4 regions of the Nonomuraea sp. NPDC049158 genome follow, and region 4 is predicted to be linked to each of the others. Evidence: riboswitches for the same ligand, from Rfam matches in the RefSeq annotation. Region 4 holds a riboswitch; each other region holds the start of a gene.

Region 1 (4,606 bases), on a different contig from region 4:
AGGCCGCGCCCGCCTTCCCGGGGGATCAGGTGATAGTGCATCACCACGAGATCGCCTTCCGCCACGACCCGCTTGAGCTCCAGCCGGGAGGTGGCCAGCGGGGAGTCTCTGATGAAGTCGATGAAGGCTTGCCTGCCCGATGGGTTGCCCGGGCTGTGCTCGATGAAGTCCTCGCTCAGGAGCGTCTGGAGCACCTCGATGTTGCCCGCGGCGAACTCCGCGAAGCCGGACATGATCAGTTCTTTGCTGCTCGTCATGGGAGAACGCTGACAGCGGCCGCGGGGTGGTGTCGATTACCTGGGATGTACTTTCCCCCGATGCTCGGGCGAAGAAGCAACTCGGGTTGACGATGAATGAAACGGGTGGCCGCTGTGCTCGCCGCGCTGGCGGTAGGTGCCGGGGTGATGGCCGGGACCGGGGTCGCCGGCGCCGAGACCGCCTGGTCACCCTGCCCGCCGCCGACATCACCTGCCACGCGGACTGAACATCAGGATCTGTTCCGAGAGGTGCCACAGCCTTGTGCCCGTAGGATGACCGGCTGGACCTGATCGCTGCCCAGCTGGGCAGGCGTCAGCACCGTACGACATGAGAGGCACAGCACCATGGCGAACCGGGACGCCATCGCGCTCGATGACCCGGTGGGCGCATCACTGCGCGGTCACCACGCGCACCATGCCCGCCGGCTCGGCAGGGCGGCCACTTACCAGCCGGATGTCGCGACCTTCTCCGCGGTGAGCGCCGACCCGGATCCGCAGGAGTGGGCCGACCTCGCCCGGCTGCTCGGCCGAGGCGAGCTCGCCGACATGTTCAGCCGCGCAACGGTGCCGCCGCCGGACTGGGAGCCGGTCTTCGTCCTCGAAGGCCGCCAGATGACCTGGTCCGGCGGCGGCCGCCGCCCTGCCGAGACCGGCACCGAGGTGGTCGAACTCGGCAGGGACAGCGTGCCCGAGATGCTCGATCTCGTCGCGCGGGCCAAGCCGGGGCCGCCGCCCCCGAGGCACGCGGGCGAGGCCATGCCGCCCGCCTGGTCGGTGCGCTCGTCGCCCGGATCGTGGCTCGTGACGAACGTCCCTTCATACATGTGGCCGAGGCGAACACCGGCGCGATCGCCCTCTACGAGCGGCTCGGATTCGAGACCCGCAAGCCCGTGACCTTCCGGGGGTTCCGCACGCCGTGACGGCTTCCGTCACTGAGCCGGGGCGCTACCGGACCTTGGTCCGCAGGGCCCCCGCCGTTGGCCACAGGCCGGCGGTGAGCAGGGTGGTCTTGCGTTGCTCGATGGAGAGCCGCACGCCCTTGGGGTCCGGCCGTACGGCGCCCGCGAACGAGTCCCTGCGCCAGTCGGAGAGCTTCTCCTCCTTGACCACGTCTCCGGTGTGCGGCGCGTGCACCATGTATCCGGGCCTCGAGATCATCCCCACGTGCCCGAGTCCGTGGAAGAAGACCAGGTCACCTGGCTTGAGGTGGGCCCAGGAGATCTTCTTGGAGAACGCGCTGTACTGCTCCGTCGTGGTGCGCGGCAGCTCGATCCCGGCGTGCTTGTACGCCTTGAGCATGAGCCCGGAGCAGTCGTAGCCGCTGTCGCTGGTCCCGCCCCAGACGTACGGGATACCGCGCTTCTTCATGGCGAACTTCAGGGCGACCTTCCAGGCCGGAGTGGTCTGGCCCGTCTGCTGCTGGACGGGCTTGCTCTCGGTGCCGGTAGAGGTGCTGGGGCCGGTAGGGGTGGTGGGGTCGGCGTGAGCTGGAGCGGCCAGAGTGAGCCCGGCGACGGCTGCCGCCAGGCAGATGGCGAGGGGAGCCACTGCTGTGTCCTTCCATACGGCCTACCGGGTTAGCTGACGGGCTCGGGCCTGGAAGTGGCCCTACGGCTATGCCGATTCGCCCCAGAGGGAACTTGGGTCCCCGGCTCCACGCGGGTGAGTGGATTAGGCGGGACGAACACTAACAAAACGGTCAAAGACTTGTAAACTGTCTAAAATCGGGCGTCAACTAGGCGGGCATGACATGGCAGGTAATCGACACCACCCTGGAAGGCCAGGTAGAACCAGCCACTATGCACATGGATCAGCCGATAGGGGAGTTGCTGCGAGACTGGCGGCACCTGCGCGGGCTCACGCAGCTCGACCTGGCCCTCCAGACCGACGTGTCCGCGCGGCACGTCAGCTTCGTCGAGACCGGGCGGACGATCCCGAGCCGGTCCATGGTGCTGCGCCTGGCCGAGCAGCTCGATGTGCCGCTGCGCGCGCGCAACCGGCTGCTGCTCGCGGCCGGGTACGCGCCCATCTACCCCGAGCGCCCGCTTGACGACCCCGACCTGGGCAAGGCGTACGAGGCGCTCCAGCGGATCCTGCGCGGTCACGAGCCGTATCCGGCGATGGCCCTGGACCACCGGTGGAACCTGTTACTGGCCAACGACGCCATGAACGTCTTCCTCGACGACGTGGACCCGGCCCTCCTGCGGCCGCCGGTGAACATGATGCGACTCGGCCTGCATCCGGACGGGTTCGCGCCACGCGTGCGGAACCTGGCGCAGGTCCGCGGGTTCCTGCTGCCCCGGCTCGCCAGGCAGGTCGCCCGCGCGGGTGATCCGGAGCTGAGCGCGCTCTACGAGGAGCTGCTGACCTATGGAGACGATGGCGAGGCGCCTCTGCCCGACCCCGCAGACATCGCGTTGCCCGTACGGATCACGCATCGGGGGGACGAGCTCTGCTTCTTCAGTACGATCACGACGTTCGGCGCGGCGTTCGACATCACCCTGGAAGGGGTCGCCGTCGAGGCGTATTTCCCCGCCGACGACGAGACCACGCGGCTAGTCGGGAACCGTTGATGCCACTGATGTGGCCAGTTCGGTACGGTTCGCGACACCCAGCTTCGCGTACACGTGAGCCAGGTGCGTCTTGACCGTACTGCGGCTCATGAAGAGCCGTTTGCCGATCTCCGGGTTCGTCAGCCCGTCGACGGCCAGCTGGACGACCTCGCGCTCGGCGGGGGTCAGGCTGGCCCAGCCGCTCGCCGGCCGCCGCCGGGTGGTGCGGGCCCGCCGCGCGTAGGCGATGGCCTCGTCGAGGTCCATCAGACGGCCCTCGGCCAGCGCGTCGTCGTACTCGGGCGCCCCCAGGGCCGGCTCCGTATGGAGGGTGTGGTCCGGCCGTGGACAGCCCAGATCGTCCCGCGCCCGGTCGCAGGCGCCCAGCAGGCGGGCGGCCTGGAGCGGCGAGCCGCGTTGGGCGGCCAGGGAGACCAGCGCGTCCAGACTGTCCAGGCAGGCCAGGCGGAGTCCGTGCTCGGCTCGTAGGGCGAGGGCCTCGTGGTGCAGGAGTACGGCCCGATCCGGGTCGGCCAGGAACGCCTGCTGCTCCAGCGCGGCGGCGATCAGCCTCGGCATCCCCTGGGTTCTGGCGAGTTCGAGGGCGCCCGAGCAGCTGCGCTCGGCCGCCGCGAGGTCACCGGCCGCGCGCAGGGCGGCCACGAGAGCTATGCGGGTCTCGAGCGCGAGATCCTCGTCCGAGGCGTCGCCTCCGGACCAGGAAGCCTCGCGGCGGTACGACTCGATCGCGAGGTCCGGCCGGCCGTCCCCCAAGTGGATCTGGCCGATCGCCAGCGCCAGCCGTGGGATGAAGGGCTGCGCGGGCGCCCGGTCCACCAGGCGGACGATCGGGTCGAGGGCCTCTCGCGCCTCGGCCGGTCGGCCCTGGAGCCCGCGGACGAAGGCCAGGACACTCCGGGCGGTGCCGACCCGGTGGTAGTCGGCGAGCGGGTGCGCGACGTCGACGGCCTGAGCGGCCAGGTCCCCGGCCTGCCGAAGCCGGCCGAGGTGGGCGTTGCTGAGAGCCATCAGCCCGAGCGCCATGGCCGCGATCCCGCGGTCGCCCCGGCGGACGAGCCCGGTGACGGCGGTCTCCAGGAGGGTGATGGCCTCCTGGTGCTCGTCCAGGGAGTGGGCCACGAGACCGGCGACGGCGCCGGCCGCGTCGGCGGCGAACGCGTCACCGGCCGCGCTCGCTTCGGCGCGGATGTCGAGCGCCTGGGCTCGCATGCCATCGAGATCGTGGCCGAACAGCCCGATCGCGCCCAGTACCCCCGCCAGGCGGGCGGTTCGGGGGTCTCCGCAGGCGCGGGCCATGTCCCTGGCCGCGTTCGCCGCGTCGAAGTCATCGCCGAACGGGTGCGTCGTGTCGGCCACCAGCGCCAGGCCGGTGAGCACCCGGGCCTGAAGGGCGGAATGTTCGTCGAGGCCCGAGCCTCTGTCCGCCGCCAGGCGCAGCAGGCTCAGCCCTTCGTGCCTGCGCCCTTCGAGGTGCCACAGCCACGCCAGCGCCGCCGCCAGCCGGCGTCCCTTGTGCGGGTCGTCGAGCGAAAGACCCCATTCGAGCGCCGTACGCAGGTTGGGGTACTCGGCGTGGATCAGCGCCCGCCAAGCGTCCTTGTCCGTATCGAGGAGCGGGGCGGCGCCCTCGGCGATGGCGAGATACGTGGTGAGATGACGGTCCTGTACGGCGGACAGCTCGCCCGACGAGGTCAGGCGGCCCAGCGCGTAGTGGCGGACCGTCTCCAGCATCCGGTAGCGCGTCACTCCCTCGCCGGTCTCCGCGACGAGCGCGAC
Region 2 (4,606 bases), on a different contig from region 4:
GCAGATCACCGCCAAGTGCCTGCGCCCGCTGCCGGAGAAGCATGTCGGCCTCACCGACCCAGAGGCCCGCGTACGCCAGCGCTACGTCGACCTCATCGTCAACGACGAGGCCCGGGAGATGGCCCGCATCCGCAGCGCCACGGTGCGCGCGGTGCGTGACTTCTGGCACGAGGAGGGCTACCTCGAGGTCGAGACGCCCATGCTGCAGCCGATCCACGGCGGCGCGACGGCCCGGCCGTTCAAGACCCACATCAACGCCTACAACATGGAGCTCTACCTTCGCATCGCGATCGAGCTCTACCTGAAGCGGCTCGTGGTCGGCGGCATCGAGAAGGTCTTCGAGATCAACCGCAACTTCCGCAACGAGGGCGCGGACTCCACGCACAACCCCGAGTTCACGATGATCGAGGCGTACGGCACCTACCTCGACTACAACGACATGGCCGACCTGACCCAGCGGATGTACCAGAAGGCCGTCGTGGCCGCGCTGGGCACCTCGGTGGTCGTCCACGACGGTGTCGAGGTGGACCTGGGCATCCCGGAGTGGCCGCGCATCACGCTGTACGGCGCGGTGTCCGAGGCGCTCGGCGAGGAGGTCACCACCGACACCCCGCTCGAGCAGGTCCGGAAGTTCGCCGACGGGCGCGACATCCACTGGGACCCGAAGTGGGGCCAGGGCAAGCTCGTCCAGGAGATCTTCGAGGCCCTCGTCGAGCACACGCTCATCCAGCCGACGTTCGTCATGGACTACCCGCTGGAGACCTCCCCGCTGACCCGCCAGCACCGCGACAACCCGCTGCTGACCGAGAAGTGGGACCTCATCGGGTTCGGCACCGAGCTGGGCACCGCCTACTCCGAGCTCGTCGACCCGGTCGAGCAGCGCCGGCGCCTGGTGGAGCAGTCACTGCTGGCCGCCGGGGGCGACCCGGAGGCCATGCAGCTCGACGAGGACTTCCTGCAGGCGCTGGAGTACGCCATGCCGCCCACGGGTGGCATGGGGGCCGGGATCGACCGGATGATCATGGCCTTCACGGGCAAGAGCATCCGGGAAACGATCTTGTTCCCGCTGGTCAAGCCGACCAACTGAGTATGTCGGCCCGGCTCCCACGCCGGGCCGAACCGGTCCGGTTCGCCGGTTCGCGGCGCCCGCGTACGGACGCTGCCGGGCCGATGGGGTTGACAGCGGTCCGGTCTCCTGCGGCGAGTAGGAGAACGCGGGCGGCGACCTTCGCCGGTTCGTTGACGCGGGCCGGCGCGCCGGGCAAGCCATCTCCCGGCCGCCCGCGCCGGGCCGCGATGGGCGGCGCCTCCCTCCGGCGCCTGAACCGTTCATACTCCTTGACGCGCATCGCCGACCCGGCCGCAAGCAGCCATATTTCCGATGATGCACATATGAAGTGCGAATAATATTCGCGTTCACCGGATCGAAGCCCGGCAGGTCCACAGGGCTCGCGCTGGAGCCGTTGTAAGGACGGCTGTGATCCCTCATCTGGCCCCGAAGTGTGCCGACATATGGCGAGTACTTCACATACCGCCGATCATGTCAATGGCGATGGTCAGAGGGCAGTATTCGCTGGCTTGACGACCTTTCCAGAATGCGCTTACCGTCTGCGAGACGAGCAGCAGCACTGCTCGGACATAGACGTCTCGAGTTCTGCTGTTGGGGGGAGGGCTCCCGATGTATGTGCTCACTGAGAGCGTCGAGCTTAGCCACGCGGATATCGCGTTGCTGGCGGAGCTTGCCAAGGGGGTCACGGTTGATCGGGTTGGCAGACGACTGGATATCAGCGGGCGCACGGTACGCCGGAGACTACGGGGTATCTGCGACCGCATCGGAGTCGCCACCGCGATCGAGGCCGTGGCCTGGGCCGCCCGCCGCCAGCTCATCTGACCGCTCGACCGGCCCAGCCGCCAGGGCCCCAGCGGTCAGAGTGCCTGTGGTGCCCGGAGGTCAGTCGGCGATGCGTACGGCGCCCGCGAACGGACGGCGGGCGATGGAGGCGATCCGTACGACGTCACCGGTCTGCGGCGCGTGGACCATCATGCCGCCGCCGATGTAGATGCCGACGTGGTGCAGGTCGCCATAGAAGAAGACCAGGTCGCCGGCGCGCAGCTCCTCCTTGGAGATGTGCCGTCCGGCCGTCCACTGGTCGCCCGTGTAGTGCGGCAGTGAGATGCCCACCCGCTGGTAGGCCGCCATCACGAGGCCGGAGCAGTCGTATGAGGTCGGCCCCTCGGCGCCCCAGACGTACGGCTTGAGCTGCTGCGTGAGCGCCCACCTGGCGGCCGTGGCGGCCTTGCCGGCGCCGATGACCGGCAGGTCGACCCGCGTGGCCCGGGTGCCGGGACGGCCGGCCTCACCGATCGCGCGCTTGAACAGGCTGCTCTCGACCTTGGAGACGAGCGTGGTGATCTTGTCGCGCTTGGTGCCGAGGTTCTCGACGATCTTCTCGACCTCGTCGATGCGCGTCTTGGCGCTGGCTCTGGCCTGCTCGGCGGCCTGCCTGGCCGTGGTCACCTGGTTGACCTCGAAGCCCTGCTGCTGCTCTATCGCGTAGGTGGTGGCCGCCTGGTCGAGGAAGCTCTCGGGGTCGTCGGAGGTGGTGAATGCCAGCGCCTGGCCGAAGCCGCCGTTGATGTAGGCGTTCTGGGCCAGCAGCGCGGCCTTGGCGCGCTTGGCGGCCAGATCGGCCTCACTGGTGGACAGCGTCTTCCGGGCCGCCTCAGCCGACTTCTTGGCGGTCTTGAGCTTCTCCCGCTGGCCGTTGAACTCCTCGCTCAGCGTCTCGATCTGGGTGTGGAGCTCTTCGGCCTGCTTGGCCAGATCCTTCAGCGAGGGCTTGGGATCGGCGACGGCGGAGCCGACGGGGGCGGCGAAGAGGAGGGTGGCGATGGTCGCCGCGATGACACCCAGCCGGGTAGGGATCTTCCGGAGCTCCGGACGGCGGGCGTGAGCGCCCGTCGGCTTCCCCTCGCGATCGCGGGTCTGCTTCACCAACCAGCTCCTCTCATCGGCGCCTACCGGGTTAGCTGACGGGTTCGGGCCGGAGCAGCCCTACCGAACGACTCGCTCGGATTCACCCCATGGGTGGTGGCGTCGGGATGAGGTCGCCACCGGCGGGTCCCCGGCTCCCCTTACGGGGATTGGGCGCGTCTCCACGCTGGCTCGCGTGGGTGACATCGTCGCTGGACACTAGTGCACTCCGGGTTCGTGCTCAACCAGAACTGCCAAGTCTGTAGAGGTTTCGCAACCGAAGGGTCACGGGGTGATCTCGTGCTTGCCGGTGCTGAACAAACTTTATGTCCTTTTTGCACCAAGTTCGTCAAGGCATGGAAGCCTATGGGCCAAGGGATCCCTCATCGTGCTCGATCAACCACGAGATGTCATGAGATGGGAGAGACGTCAGAGTTAGGGGGAGGCCGTAATCGGATCTGTACGCTGGAGACCCATGGAGCAGGTCGCCGAAGTGACAGTCCCGGACACGGAAGTCGTCGTCCGGCGTGCCCGCACGCCGGATGTCAGGACCATCCGTCTCCTGGTCGACACCTACGCGGGCGCCGGTCCCCGGCTTCTGGAGAAGGCCACCGTCACGCTGTACGAGGACGTGCAGGAGTTCTGGATCGCCGAGCGTGGCGGCCAAGTGGTCGGCTGTGGCGCGCTGCATGTGCTTTGGGAGGATCTCGCGGAGATTCGCACGGTGGCCGTCGATCCGGAGTTCCGTGGCTTCGGAATCGGGCACCGGATCGTCTCTTCCTTGATCAAAACGGCCCGGGAACTCGGCCTGCGCCGGGTTTTCTGTCTGACTTTTGAGGTGGATTTTTTCGCGAGGCATGGATTCCGCCCCGTACAGGGCACCCCGGTCTCACCCGAGGTCTATGCGGAGCTGCTGGCCTCGTACGACGAGGGTGTCGCCGAGTTCCTCGACCTCGAACACGTCAAGCCCAACACCCTGGGGAACACCCGCATGCTTCTCCACCTGACATCGGGTGACGCGGACCTTGACTAATGGGAAAGGTGATTGTTGATACCTATGTCGATACGTTGGGCAGCACAGGCATGTGTCCTGACACGTGCCACATGCGCACTCGAAGCGAGGTGACACGGTGAGCACCGGACAGCCGCCGTATCCACAGGACGAATCCGGCGAGAACTCTGCGCCTGGCGGATCTGAATACGGACATCACAACGCGGGCCGTCCCTATGGCGAGCCCGACCCGGATGCGACGGTCGTTGGCTACCGGGCGGACGACGCCTACGGTCAGCAACCCAACTACGGGCAGCAGCAGCAGGGCTACGGCCAGCAGCAGCAGTACGGGCAGCAGCCCGGCTACGGCCAGCAGCCGCAGCAACCGCAGCAACCGCAGTACGGACAACAGCCGCAGTACGGGCAGCAGCAGCCGGGCTACGGCCAGCAACCTGAATACGGTCAGCAGCCCGGATACGGTCAGCAACCCGGATACGGTCAGCAGCAGGCTTCGGGTCAGCAACCCGAGTACGGCCAGCCCAACTACGGTCAGCAGCCGCAATCGCAACCCGGTTACGGCCAGCAGCCACAATCCCAGCCTGGTTACGGCCAGCAGCCCGGTTACGGGCAGCAGCAGCCGT
Region 3 (4,606 bases), on a different contig from region 4:
GCGAGAGATGCTGCTCAGCGGGCATATCCCGCTCGGCAGCCGGGTCAAGATCGACGCTCTGGCCGCGCAGCTCAAGATCTCCAACACGCCGATCCGCCAGGCCCTGGGGCGGCTGGAGGCCGACGGGCTGGTCAGCAAGCATCCCTACCGCGGCTTCGTCGCCGCCGACCTGCCCGACCGCAAGACGATCTCCGACCTCTACGAGTGCAGGCTGCTGCTCGAACCTCCCACTGCGGCCCGCGCCGCCCAGGAGTTCCGTACGGAGGATCGGGCGTTCCTGCGCCGGCAGGTCGACGTGCCGGGCGGCGACCTCACCGCGATGGCCAAGGCCGACGAACTGCTGCACGGCAAACTCGCCCAGATGTCCGGGAACCTGGTCGTGGCCGACACGCTGGAGCGGTTGTTCGTCCGTTCGCGCGCTTTCCGGATCTTCTACGCCAGGGAAGGCGCCGCCGAGCTCACGCGCGCCGAGCACGAGGCCATCGTGCGGGCGGTCGTGGCGGGCGACGGCCCGGCCGCGGCGGACGCGATGACCGGCCACCTGCGGTCGGCGGGGGAGCGAATGCTCGCGTCACTGCCGTGAGGCTCGCGGCCGGCGGCCTGCTCCCGGGCATGTCCCCAGCCGCCACGTAGATGAGAGTCGCGGATTAGCGTCGCCCGGCAGGGCGGGGCCAGGTGGGTGGCGGAGGCCGCGTTCCTCCGCCGGCTGTGCCGCAGTCGGTCAGCGTTCGGCCGCGAGGGTGACGCCCAAACCGATGAACACGCTCCCGGTCGCGGCGTCGATCCGGCGGCGCACCGCCTGACGGCCGCGCAGCCAGCCGCCGATGCGCCCGGCCAGCACGCCGACCGTCGCGTCGGCCAGGAACTCCAGGACGATCAGGATGGCGCCGAGGACGGCGAACTGCAGCCAGACCGGCCCCGCCCCGGGATCGATGAACTGGGGCAGGAAAGCGACCATGAACGTGAACGTCTGCGGATTGGCCATGGAGGAGACCACGCCGTTGAGGAAGGCACGCCGGCCGGACATTCCGCGGCTGGCCGGATCGTCGGCCTGGCTGTTCTTGCGGTTGCGGATCATCTGGACGCCGAGGTAGATCAGGTACGCGGCGCCGGCGAGCCGTAGCACCGTGAACACGACCGGGAACGTCGTCAGCAGCACGGCGAGCCCGGCGGCGGCCGCGGCGATGTACAACGCGTCACCCGTGATCACGCCGACCGTGGCCAGCAGCCCGGCGCGGGGCCCACCCCGCAGACCGCATCCCAGCACGAACAGCATGTCCGGTCCGGGGGTGATCAGAGCGACGATGGTGGTCGCGGTGAAAACGGCGAGCAGGTGCGGATCGATCGGCATGTGATGATCTTTCCACCTCTGGTGTCGGCGCACCGCTCCGGGGGGACGCCGCTCGGGGGGTGCCACAGGCGCCAGACCAGTTGTCAGGCGGCGTACTGCGGGTAGCCGTAGCCGACGACCTGGGAGGTGGGACGGACGCGCTGCTCGACCTTGCCGTTGCCGGTGTTGCCCTCGACCGTGGAGATCGTGCCGTCGCCGTTGTCCTTGACCACGAAGCCGACGTGGCTGATGGAGCTCAGGTCCTTGCTGCCGCTCCAGGAGTAGAAGACCACGGCGCCGGGCTTGGCCACGGTGCCCCAGCGGTGGTTGGCGGCGAACCACTTGGCGTGGGCGACGGTGTAGGCGTCCCAGCCGACCTGGGAGCGGGCGCCGGTCTCCTCGCCGACCCAGGAGACGAACATCGAGCACCAGGCGGCGTTCAGGTAGTCCTGCCTGCTGCCGCCGTCACGCTGGACGGTCTCGGCGGCGCGGGCCGAGTTCATGTACCACTTCTGGAACTTGGTGCCGCCGCCGTTGGCGTCCTCGGACGTTCCGACCTGGGCCTTGGCCAGGTTCAGGACCTGCTGGGCGGTGACGTTCACCTTGGTCTCGCCGTTCCTGCCGCCCTGCGCGGAGGCGGGGGCGGCCTGAGCCACGGCGGCGGTGTGCTGCGTGGGGGCCGTGGCGGCTGTGTCGGCGTTCGCCGCGGTGTGGGCGCCGAGGGCGGCGGCGGTGAGGGTCGCGCCGAGCGCGATCTTGGCATAGCTGATCTTGGGGGTGCGGATAATGGTGATTACTCCTTGCTTCCATTCCGCTTACCGGGTTAGCTGACGGGCTCGGGCGTGGAAGCTGCCCTACGGCACGTTGTCGTGCCGATTAGCCCCGATCGAGACATGGGTCCCCGGTCCCGCGCACAGGCGGGTTCAGCGGTCACAGGTGATTTCCTGTGATGCATGTGATGGGTATGACGTCCGTACTCGGACATTGGCGGCGCGGCCAGAGGGATACTCACTGTCTAGGCCAGGCGCACAGATGGGTATAACGCACCCCTGACCTGGGTAATTCCATCGCCATGAAATTGCCACGCCCAGCCCGGCCGGCTCGTCGATCCGTCAAGTAGCGGGGGTGCCTTGCTGAAGTCGCGCCAGGGCGCATCTGGAGAAGGTTCGCGTACGGTCTGTCGAATTCGCGTCGCCCGTCCGACGTAGAGGCGTACCGACCGGACGCACAGTCAAGGAGACCCTCATGGCCCAGTACGCGATCCTCATCTTCGACGACGCCGCGGCCGGCGACTACACCCCTGAGCAGCAGGCGGCGAGCCAGCGGCACGCCGACGACCTCGTCGACTCCGGCGCCATGATCGCGGCGTACGCGCTGCGGTCCGCCGACACCTCGTTGCGCGGCGACGCGGTCACCGACGGGCCCTTCATCGACGCCAAGGAAGTCGTCGCCGGCGTCTGCGTCATCGAGGCCCCTGACCTGGACGCCGCCCTGGACCTGGCGCGTCGCAACCCCGCCGTCCAGTGGGGCCGTGGCGGCGTCGAGGTACGTCCCGTCGCAGGCGGCATCGCGCCCGTCGCCCGATGACGGCTGCGACGGCCGCGGAACAGACGGCCCCGGAACAAGGGTGCGCGGGCCAGGCGGGCGCGAGACAGGCGGTGGCCGACGCGCATCGGCGCGAGTGGGCTTTCGTGCTCGCCGCGACGGTGCGCGTCGCGCAGGACCTGGACCTGGCCGAGGAGTCGAAGCTGCCCCTGCTGGTGGAGCCCGACGAGCCCGCTCCGCACAGGCTGACGGACCACGACGAGGCGGACGCGGCGAAACTCGAGGACGCCGTACCCGACGAACGGCTGCGGCTCATCTTCACCTGCTGCCATCCCACCCTCGCGCAGCAGGCGCGGCTCGCGCTCACACTGCGGCTGGTGTGCGGACTGCCGACCCCGGACATCGCCCGGGCACTGCTGGTGTCAGAGCAGACGATGGCCGCTCGGATCACCCGAGCGAAGAAGAAGATCTCCGTCGCCCGCATCCCCTATCGGGTCCCGCGCCCGGCGGAGCTGCCGGACCGGCTGGCAGCCGTACTCGGCGTGCTCCACCTGCTGTTCACCGCCGGGCACACGGCACCCTCAGGCCCCGCGCTCATGCGCACTGACCTGGCCGACCGCGCGCTGGACCTGGCCCGCGCGCTGCGAGAACTCATGCCCGACGAGCCCGAGGTACGAGGGCTGTTGGCACTGATCCTGGCCACCGACGCCCGGCGTGCGACCCGGACCGGCGCTGACGGCCGGCTGCTGCGCCTTGAGGAGCAGGACCGCTCGCGGTGGAACCGCGGCGCGCTCGCCGAGGCGCACGAGCTGATCGTGGCCGGGCTGCGCGGGGGCCGCGCCGGGGGTCGCGCTGAACCGGACCGTGCCGGTGTCGATGCTCCACGGACCGGCGGTCGCACTGACGCTGGTGGAGGCGCTGGAGCAGGATGGCCGGCTCTCCCGGTACCAGTACCTGCCGGTGATCAAGGCAGACCTGCTTCAGCGCCTCGGTCGTACGGACGAGGCGGCGGCCGCGTACCGGCAGGCGCTGGAGCTGACCGGCAACGAGGTTGAGCGGGCCTTCCTCACCGGGCGTCTAACTGATCAAGGGCATAGCCCGACGTAAGGGCCGCGTACTTGCTGGCCGACTGCACGGCCATGTCCGGTCTGAAAAGCGCGAAGCCCTTTGTGAGGCGGTGGCCAGGGCCGAGGAAGACTCCCCGGCCCTGGTGCGCCTGAACTACGCGAGGCCCAGCTGAGCCTCGAAACGGCCCTCTTCGAGGCGCCGCTTCACGGTGGTCAGGAAGCGGGCCGCGTCGGCGCCGTCCACGAGGCGGTGGTCGTACGTCAGCGCCAAGTACACCATCGACCGAACGGCGATGACCTCGCCCTCAGCGGTGTCGATCACGACGGGACGCTTCACGACGGCGCCGGTGCCGAGCATGCCGACCTGCGGCTGGTTCAGGATCGGCGTGTCGAACAGGGCGCCGCGGCTGCCCGTGTTGGTCAGCGTGAACGTGCCGCCGGTGATCTCGTCGGGCGTCACCTTGTTGGCGCGGGTGCGCTCGGCCAGGTCGGCGGTCTTGCGGGCGAGGCCGGCCAGGTTGAGGTCGCCGGCGTTCTTGATGACCGCCGCGATCAGGCCGCGCTCGGTGTCGACCGCGAGGCCCAGGTGCTCTACGTCGAAGTAGGTGACCTCCATGGTCTCGTTGTTGATCGTGGCGTTGAGCTTCGGGTGCTGCTTGAGCGC
Region 4 (4,606 bases):
CGCTCGACCTGGCCAAGCGGATCGGCAGGTCCGGCTATTCGGTGCTGCTGGCCGTACGGAGGATGGCGGCGGCCGGGCTGCTGGCACAGTCCGTGGAGACGACCACCACCACGCGCGCCCCGGAAGAGAGCGCGACGAAGACCGGTGAGCACAGGGCGAAGACCGCCGGAGACGGGCAGGGGGCGCTGCCGCAGCGGGGGCGCGTGGCCGCCGCTCAACGGCCGCCGCACGATCCCCGCGCCCCGGGCCTGCCGCTCGGCCCGCCGGTCACGGCGGACCCCACAGACCTGGCCCTGCTGATGCGCCTGAAGAAGGCACTGGAGGAGCTGACATGAGGTTCCCCCGCCCGCAAAGGAGGCCACCGGTGGAGCTGCGTGAAGAGGTGCTCAGGGAGATGGTTCTCCTGCGCGAGCGCACTCCGGACATCAGCGGGAGCGTCGCCTGCACGGTCGACGGCATGAGCATCGCCTGCGACAACGCCGACGGCAGTGGCGAGCAGGTCGCCGCGTTGTCCGCGGCACTGCTCGCGCTGAGCAGGCGAATGACGATCATGACCGGCCAGGGCGTACTGGAGGAGACGCTCATCTCCGGCACCGCCGGCTTCGCCGCCTTCTACGCGGCGGGCCCCACCATCGTCCTCGCAGTCCTGGCTGAGCCCGGCACCAATCTCGGGCTGCTCCGGCTGGAGGGGCGCAAGACGGCGGCCAGCGTGGCCGCCATCTCAGCACGGATTCACTGAGCTTGAACGGAGGAAGGCATGGCCAGCATGGACGTCTCTCTCAAGGAGATGATGACGATCGACGGCTCCATCGGCGCGGTGATCGTCGATCACGGCAGCGGCATGGCGCTGGGGGCGCTCGGCGGCTCCAAGGACCTGGATCTCCAGGTCGCCGCGGCGGGGAACACGGAGGTGGTCAAGGCCAAGCTGCGCACGATGGACTCGCTGGGGCTCAAGGACTCCATCGAGGACATCCTGATCACGCTCGGCGGCCAGTACCACATCATCCGGCCGATCACCGGCCGCGGCGGCAAGGGGCTCTTCCTCTATCTCGCACTGGATCGGGCACGGGCCAACCTGGCGCTGGCCCGGCACCAGCTCCGCGGGATCGAGGAGAAGCTGGAGGTCTGAGAGATCCGGTGGCTCGCGTCCGGGCGCGGCGGACACGAGCCACCGACCTCCACCGATCCCTTACGTCAGCTCGTGGTGAGCTTGGTGATGGCGCCGACGATGTCCGGCCAGAGCGGCCGGGGCAGGTCATGGCCCATACCGGGGAACGTCAGCAGCGTGGCGCCCGGAATCGCCGCCGCCGTGGCGTGGCCGGCGGCGACCGGGACGAGAGCGTCGGCCTCGCCGTGGATGACCAGGGCGGGGATCCCCAGCGTGCCGAGCCGCTCCGTGCGGTCACCGGAGGCCATGATCGCGGCCAGCTGCCGGGTCGTGCCCGGCGGGTCGAAGCACCGGTCGTACGCCTGGCCGGACAGCCGCAGGATGCGTTCCCGGTCCATGTCGAAGCCGGGCGAACCGATCACCGCCCAGGTCCTCAAGGACTGGGCGAGCACGGCGTCCCGATCGGTCGGGGGCGCGGCGAGCAGCACCGCGCTGGCCTCCGGCGTGGGCGGGGCCACGTCCGGGCCGGGCGTCGACATGATCGAGGTAAGGGTCAGGACCCGCTCGGGGTGCCGGATGGCGAGCGTCTGGGCGATCATCCCGCCCATCGAGGCGCCCACGACGTGGGCGGCGGTCCAGCCGAGGACGTCCATCAGCCCGGCGGCGTCGTCGGCCATGTCGTCCAGCAGATACGAAGAGGACGTCCCCAGTGTGGGAACGCCCTCGTCGTGCAGGTGTGTGGAGAGTCCGGAGTCCCGGTTGTCGAATCTGACGACGTGATGGCCCTGCTCCGCCAGGAGCTCGCAGAGCTCGTCGTCCCAGTGGATGAGCTGGGCGCCGAGCCCCATGATGAGGAGCAGGGGACGTCCGCCGGGTGAGCCGAAGGTCTCGTACGCGATCTCGATGCCGTTGGCGGCTGCAATGGTCACCAGGTCAGAATGACATTCTGTTTCCCGCGACGCAAAGACCGCCAGCTCCGGACTTGACGACCATCGAGATCGTCGGCTCCGGACCTGGCGGCCGCCAGCGAGACCGTCTTCGGACCTGACGGCCGTCAGCGCCGGACGAGCTTGCGGATCCGGTCGCGGCCGACCGTCGAGCCGCCGAACATCGCCAGCGCGACCGCCGCGGCGGCGCCACCGATGGCGTTCGACTCAACGACCTTCTCTTCGGCCTTGTCGGCCTTCTTGGCGGCCACCGGCACGGCCTTGGCGGGAGCGGGCTTGACCGCGGCGGGCTTGTCGCCCTCGGCCACGATCTTCGGGGGCTTGGCGGGGTTGCGGTCCACGACGGCGTACGAACCGGTGGAGAAGGGCAGCGGGTAGTTCTTCTTGCCCGGGCCACTGCCCCACTTGGTGATGACGTAGTCGATCTTGATGTGGCCCGCGCCACCGTTGCCGTCCACGCCCAGCGTGCTGGAGTTGAAGCGGCCGCCGGTCAGGGCGGCGAAGGTCTTGGCGTCGAGGTCGAGCATGACGCCGCTGGAGGACGGCACGCCCGGGCCGCGGTCGCCGACGAAGAAGGGCATCTTCTTGCCCTTGTAGACGACGTAGCCCTCGGTCATGAGCGGCCAGCTCGGGCTGGCGGCGAGCCCCTTCTGCATGGGCTTGCCGCTGGCCGGCAGCCCGGTGTCCCCGGCGCGGCCGGAGGAGTCGTCCCAGAAGTAGGACGCGGTGGTCTTGCCCTTGAGCAGGACCTTCTTGTCACTGCCGGAATCGGCGTGTGCGGCGGTGCCTGCGCCGATGGAGATCGCACCGACGACGGCGGCGGTGAGCATGGCAGATCGAACAGACATGGAGTAGCAAAGTCCTTTATACGGGAACAAGGGGATTGCGCTCGCGAAAGGTGTGCGTAGCCGGGCAAAACGCCAAACGGGCGCTACGTGGAGCGTGGAAGAGCGGGGGGAAGGTGCCGGTCAGTCAGCGGACGACAACACGCGGGCTGGCGGCACGACGCGGGGGTTACGCATGCGGTAGGTGTCCTCTCCATCTCGCCTACCGGGTTAGCTGACGGGTTCGGACGTGGAGATGCCCTACCGACCGCGGTCGGATTCACCCCTAAGGAACGTTTGGTTCCCCGGTTCCCGCGAGCGGGATTCGGCGCCTGCCGGTTGGTACTCCCCTGTTGAAGCCCCAAAGTCACCGGCTGGTAACTCCATGAACTATAGGTACCGAACCGGACAAAGGCAAACATAAGGCCATGAAACGGGCGAAGATCTACCTAGGAGGTCAAGAAAAAAGGGGGTACGGCATGCCGTACCCCCAGAAAAGCTCAGGTCAACCGCCGCTCTTCCGCCTGAAAGAACGCTTGCTGGCGGCGGGCCCGTGAGCGCCGTGAATCTTGGAAGGGTCGTTGCCCCTGCCACCCGCGCTCGAGTCGGCATGCTGGTTACGCTTGCGATCCAGCGCCTCGCGGAACTTGCGCTTCATCTCGTCCTCGGGAGTTTCGTCGACTTCCGGCTCCGGTGTTTCCGCCATGAGGACCTCCTGGTGTTGGGGACAAGAACCAGCTTCCCATGACGGCGCTCAGGACGCGAAACTGGCCTCGACCTTGGGCTGCGGGGTTTCCCGGTCGATCCGCGCACCGGGCATGGCGATCAGGGCGACCAGCGCCACGAGGGCGCCCGCCACACCCAGCGAGGGGATGACCAGGGCCGCGGCCGAGGCGTGCGCGGCGGCCAGCCCGTGCAGCGGCGCCTCGGTGGCGATGACGGAGGTGTAGGCGGTGCCGGCCAGCGCCAGGGCGACCGAGCCGCCGATCTGGCGGAAGAACGTCAGGTTGGCCGAGGCCGTACCCATGTACTGGGGCGGCACCGAGTCCCGCACGGCCACGGTCAGGCCGGAGAGCATCGGGCCCATGCCGAGGCCGATCAGCGCCATCCACCCGACGAGCACCCAGGCAGGCGTGTCCACCGTCAGGCCGGCGCACAGCAGCGTGCCCACGACCAGGAGGAACGGCGCCGCCACCAGCCACGGCTTGTAGACGCGCGTCCGGCTGATCAGCGCGCCCACGACCATGCTGCCCACCACCATGGCCAGGGTCAGCGGGTAGATCCGCAGTCCCGACTCGGTGGCGCTGGCGCCGAGCGCCTCCTGGAAGTAGCGCGGCAGGAACACCACACCGGCGAACATACAGAAGGCGGTGAAGAAGGAGGTCACGTTGACCAGCGTGTACGTACGGTTCCGGAACAGGTGCATGGGCATGATGGGCGCCTCGGCCCGCCGCTCCACCACCACGAACACCACGAGCGACACCAGACCCAGCACGATCGGCCCGACCACCGGCGCGCTGGTCCAGGTGTGGCCGTCGAGCCCCTTCTCGGTCAGGCCGATGAGCAGCGCGCTGATGCCCACCGTGAAGACCCCGATGCCCAGATAGTCGGGCCGCCCGCCGCCATGCCCCGGCCGGCGCGGCAGGCGCAGCACGATGATCGCGATCAGGACCAGCCCGATCGGCACGTTCACATAAAAGGCCCAGCGCCAGCTCGCGTGATCGGTG

The links. Region 4 has a riboswitch for cyclic di-AMP ahead of AB0B61_RS05455 (hypothetical protein). Riboswitches for the same ligand answer to the same signal wherever they lie in the genome.
Region 1: it holds a riboswitch for cyclic di-AMP, as region 4 does, so the genes downstream of both, AB0B61_RS39535 (C40 family peptidase) here and AB0B61_RS05455 (hypothetical protein) in region 4, are expected to answer to the same signal.
Region 2: it holds a riboswitch for cyclic di-AMP, as region 4 does, so the genes downstream of both, AB0B61_RS12120 (C40 family peptidase) here and AB0B61_RS05455 (hypothetical protein) in region 4, are expected to answer to the same signal.
Region 3: it holds a riboswitch for cyclic di-AMP, as region 4 does, so the genes downstream of both, AB0B61_RS40885 (CHAP domain-containing protein) here and AB0B61_RS05455 (hypothetical protein) in region 4, are expected to answer to the same signal.

Annotation. Positions count from the first base shown of each region.
Region 1 covers NZ_JBEZDM010000025.1:107,235-111,840, reverse strand. Annotated here, with positions in the region: gene AB0B61_RS39545 (nuclear transport factor 2 family protein) at 1-257, opposite strand, end outside; gene AB0B61_RS39540 (GNAT family N-acetyltransferase) at 758-1,177, shown strand; gene AB0B61_RS39535 (C40 family peptidase) at 1,203-1,805, opposite strand; cyclic di-AMP (ydaO/yuaA leader) riboswitch at 1,809-1,945, opposite strand; gene AB0B61_RS39530 (helix-turn-helix transcriptional regulator) at 2,063-2,830, shown strand; gene AB0B61_RS39525 (LuxR C-terminal-related transcriptional regulator) at 2,813-4,606, opposite strand, start outside.
Region 2 covers NZ_JBEZDM010000004.1:376,998-381,603, forward strand. Annotated here, with positions in the region: gene lysX (bifunctional lysylphosphatidylglycerol synthetase/lysine--tRNA ligase LysX) at 1-1,087, shown strand, start outside; gene AB0B61_RS12115 (LuxR C-terminal-related transcriptional regulator) at 1,679-1,891, shown strand; gene AB0B61_RS12120 (C40 family peptidase) at 1,952-2,995, opposite strand; cyclic di-AMP (ydaO/yuaA leader) riboswitch at 3,001-3,161, opposite strand; gene AB0B61_RS12125 (amino-acid N-acetyltransferase) at 3,450-4,007, shown strand; gene AB0B61_RS12130 (hypothetical protein) at 4,030-4,606, opposite strand, start outside.
Region 3 covers NZ_JBEZDM010000027.1:84,148-88,753, reverse strand. Annotated here, with positions in the region: gene AB0B61_RS40895 (GntR family transcriptional regulator) at 1-583, shown strand, start outside; gene AB0B61_RS40890 (LysE family translocator) at 722-1,351, opposite strand; gene AB0B61_RS40885 (CHAP domain-containing protein) at 1,435-1,986, opposite strand; cyclic di-AMP (ydaO/yuaA leader) riboswitch at 2,128-2,269, opposite strand; gene AB0B61_RS40880 (YciI family protein) at 2,576-2,917, shown strand; gene AB0B61_RS40875 (DUF6596 domain-containing protein) at 2,914-3,930, shown strand; gene sucB (2-oxoglutarate dehydrogenase, E2 component, dihydrolipoamide succinyltransferase) at 4,097-4,606, opposite strand, start outside.
Region 4 covers NZ_JBEZDM010000002.1:281,625-286,230, forward strand. Annotated here, with positions in the region: gene AB0B61_RS05435 (hypothetical protein) at 1-335, shown strand, start outside; gene AB0B61_RS05440 (roadblock/LC7 domain-containing protein) at 365-739, shown strand; gene AB0B61_RS05445 (hypothetical protein) at 758-1,129, shown strand; gene AB0B61_RS05450 (alpha/beta hydrolase) at 1,195-2,037, opposite strand; gene AB0B61_RS05455 (hypothetical protein) at 2,163-2,903, opposite strand; cyclic di-AMP (ydaO/yuaA leader) riboswitch at 3,085-3,220, opposite strand; gene AB0B61_RS05460 (DUF5302 domain-containing protein) at 3,385-3,585, opposite strand; gene AB0B61_RS05465 (MDR family MFS transporter) at 3,634-4,606, opposite strand, start outside.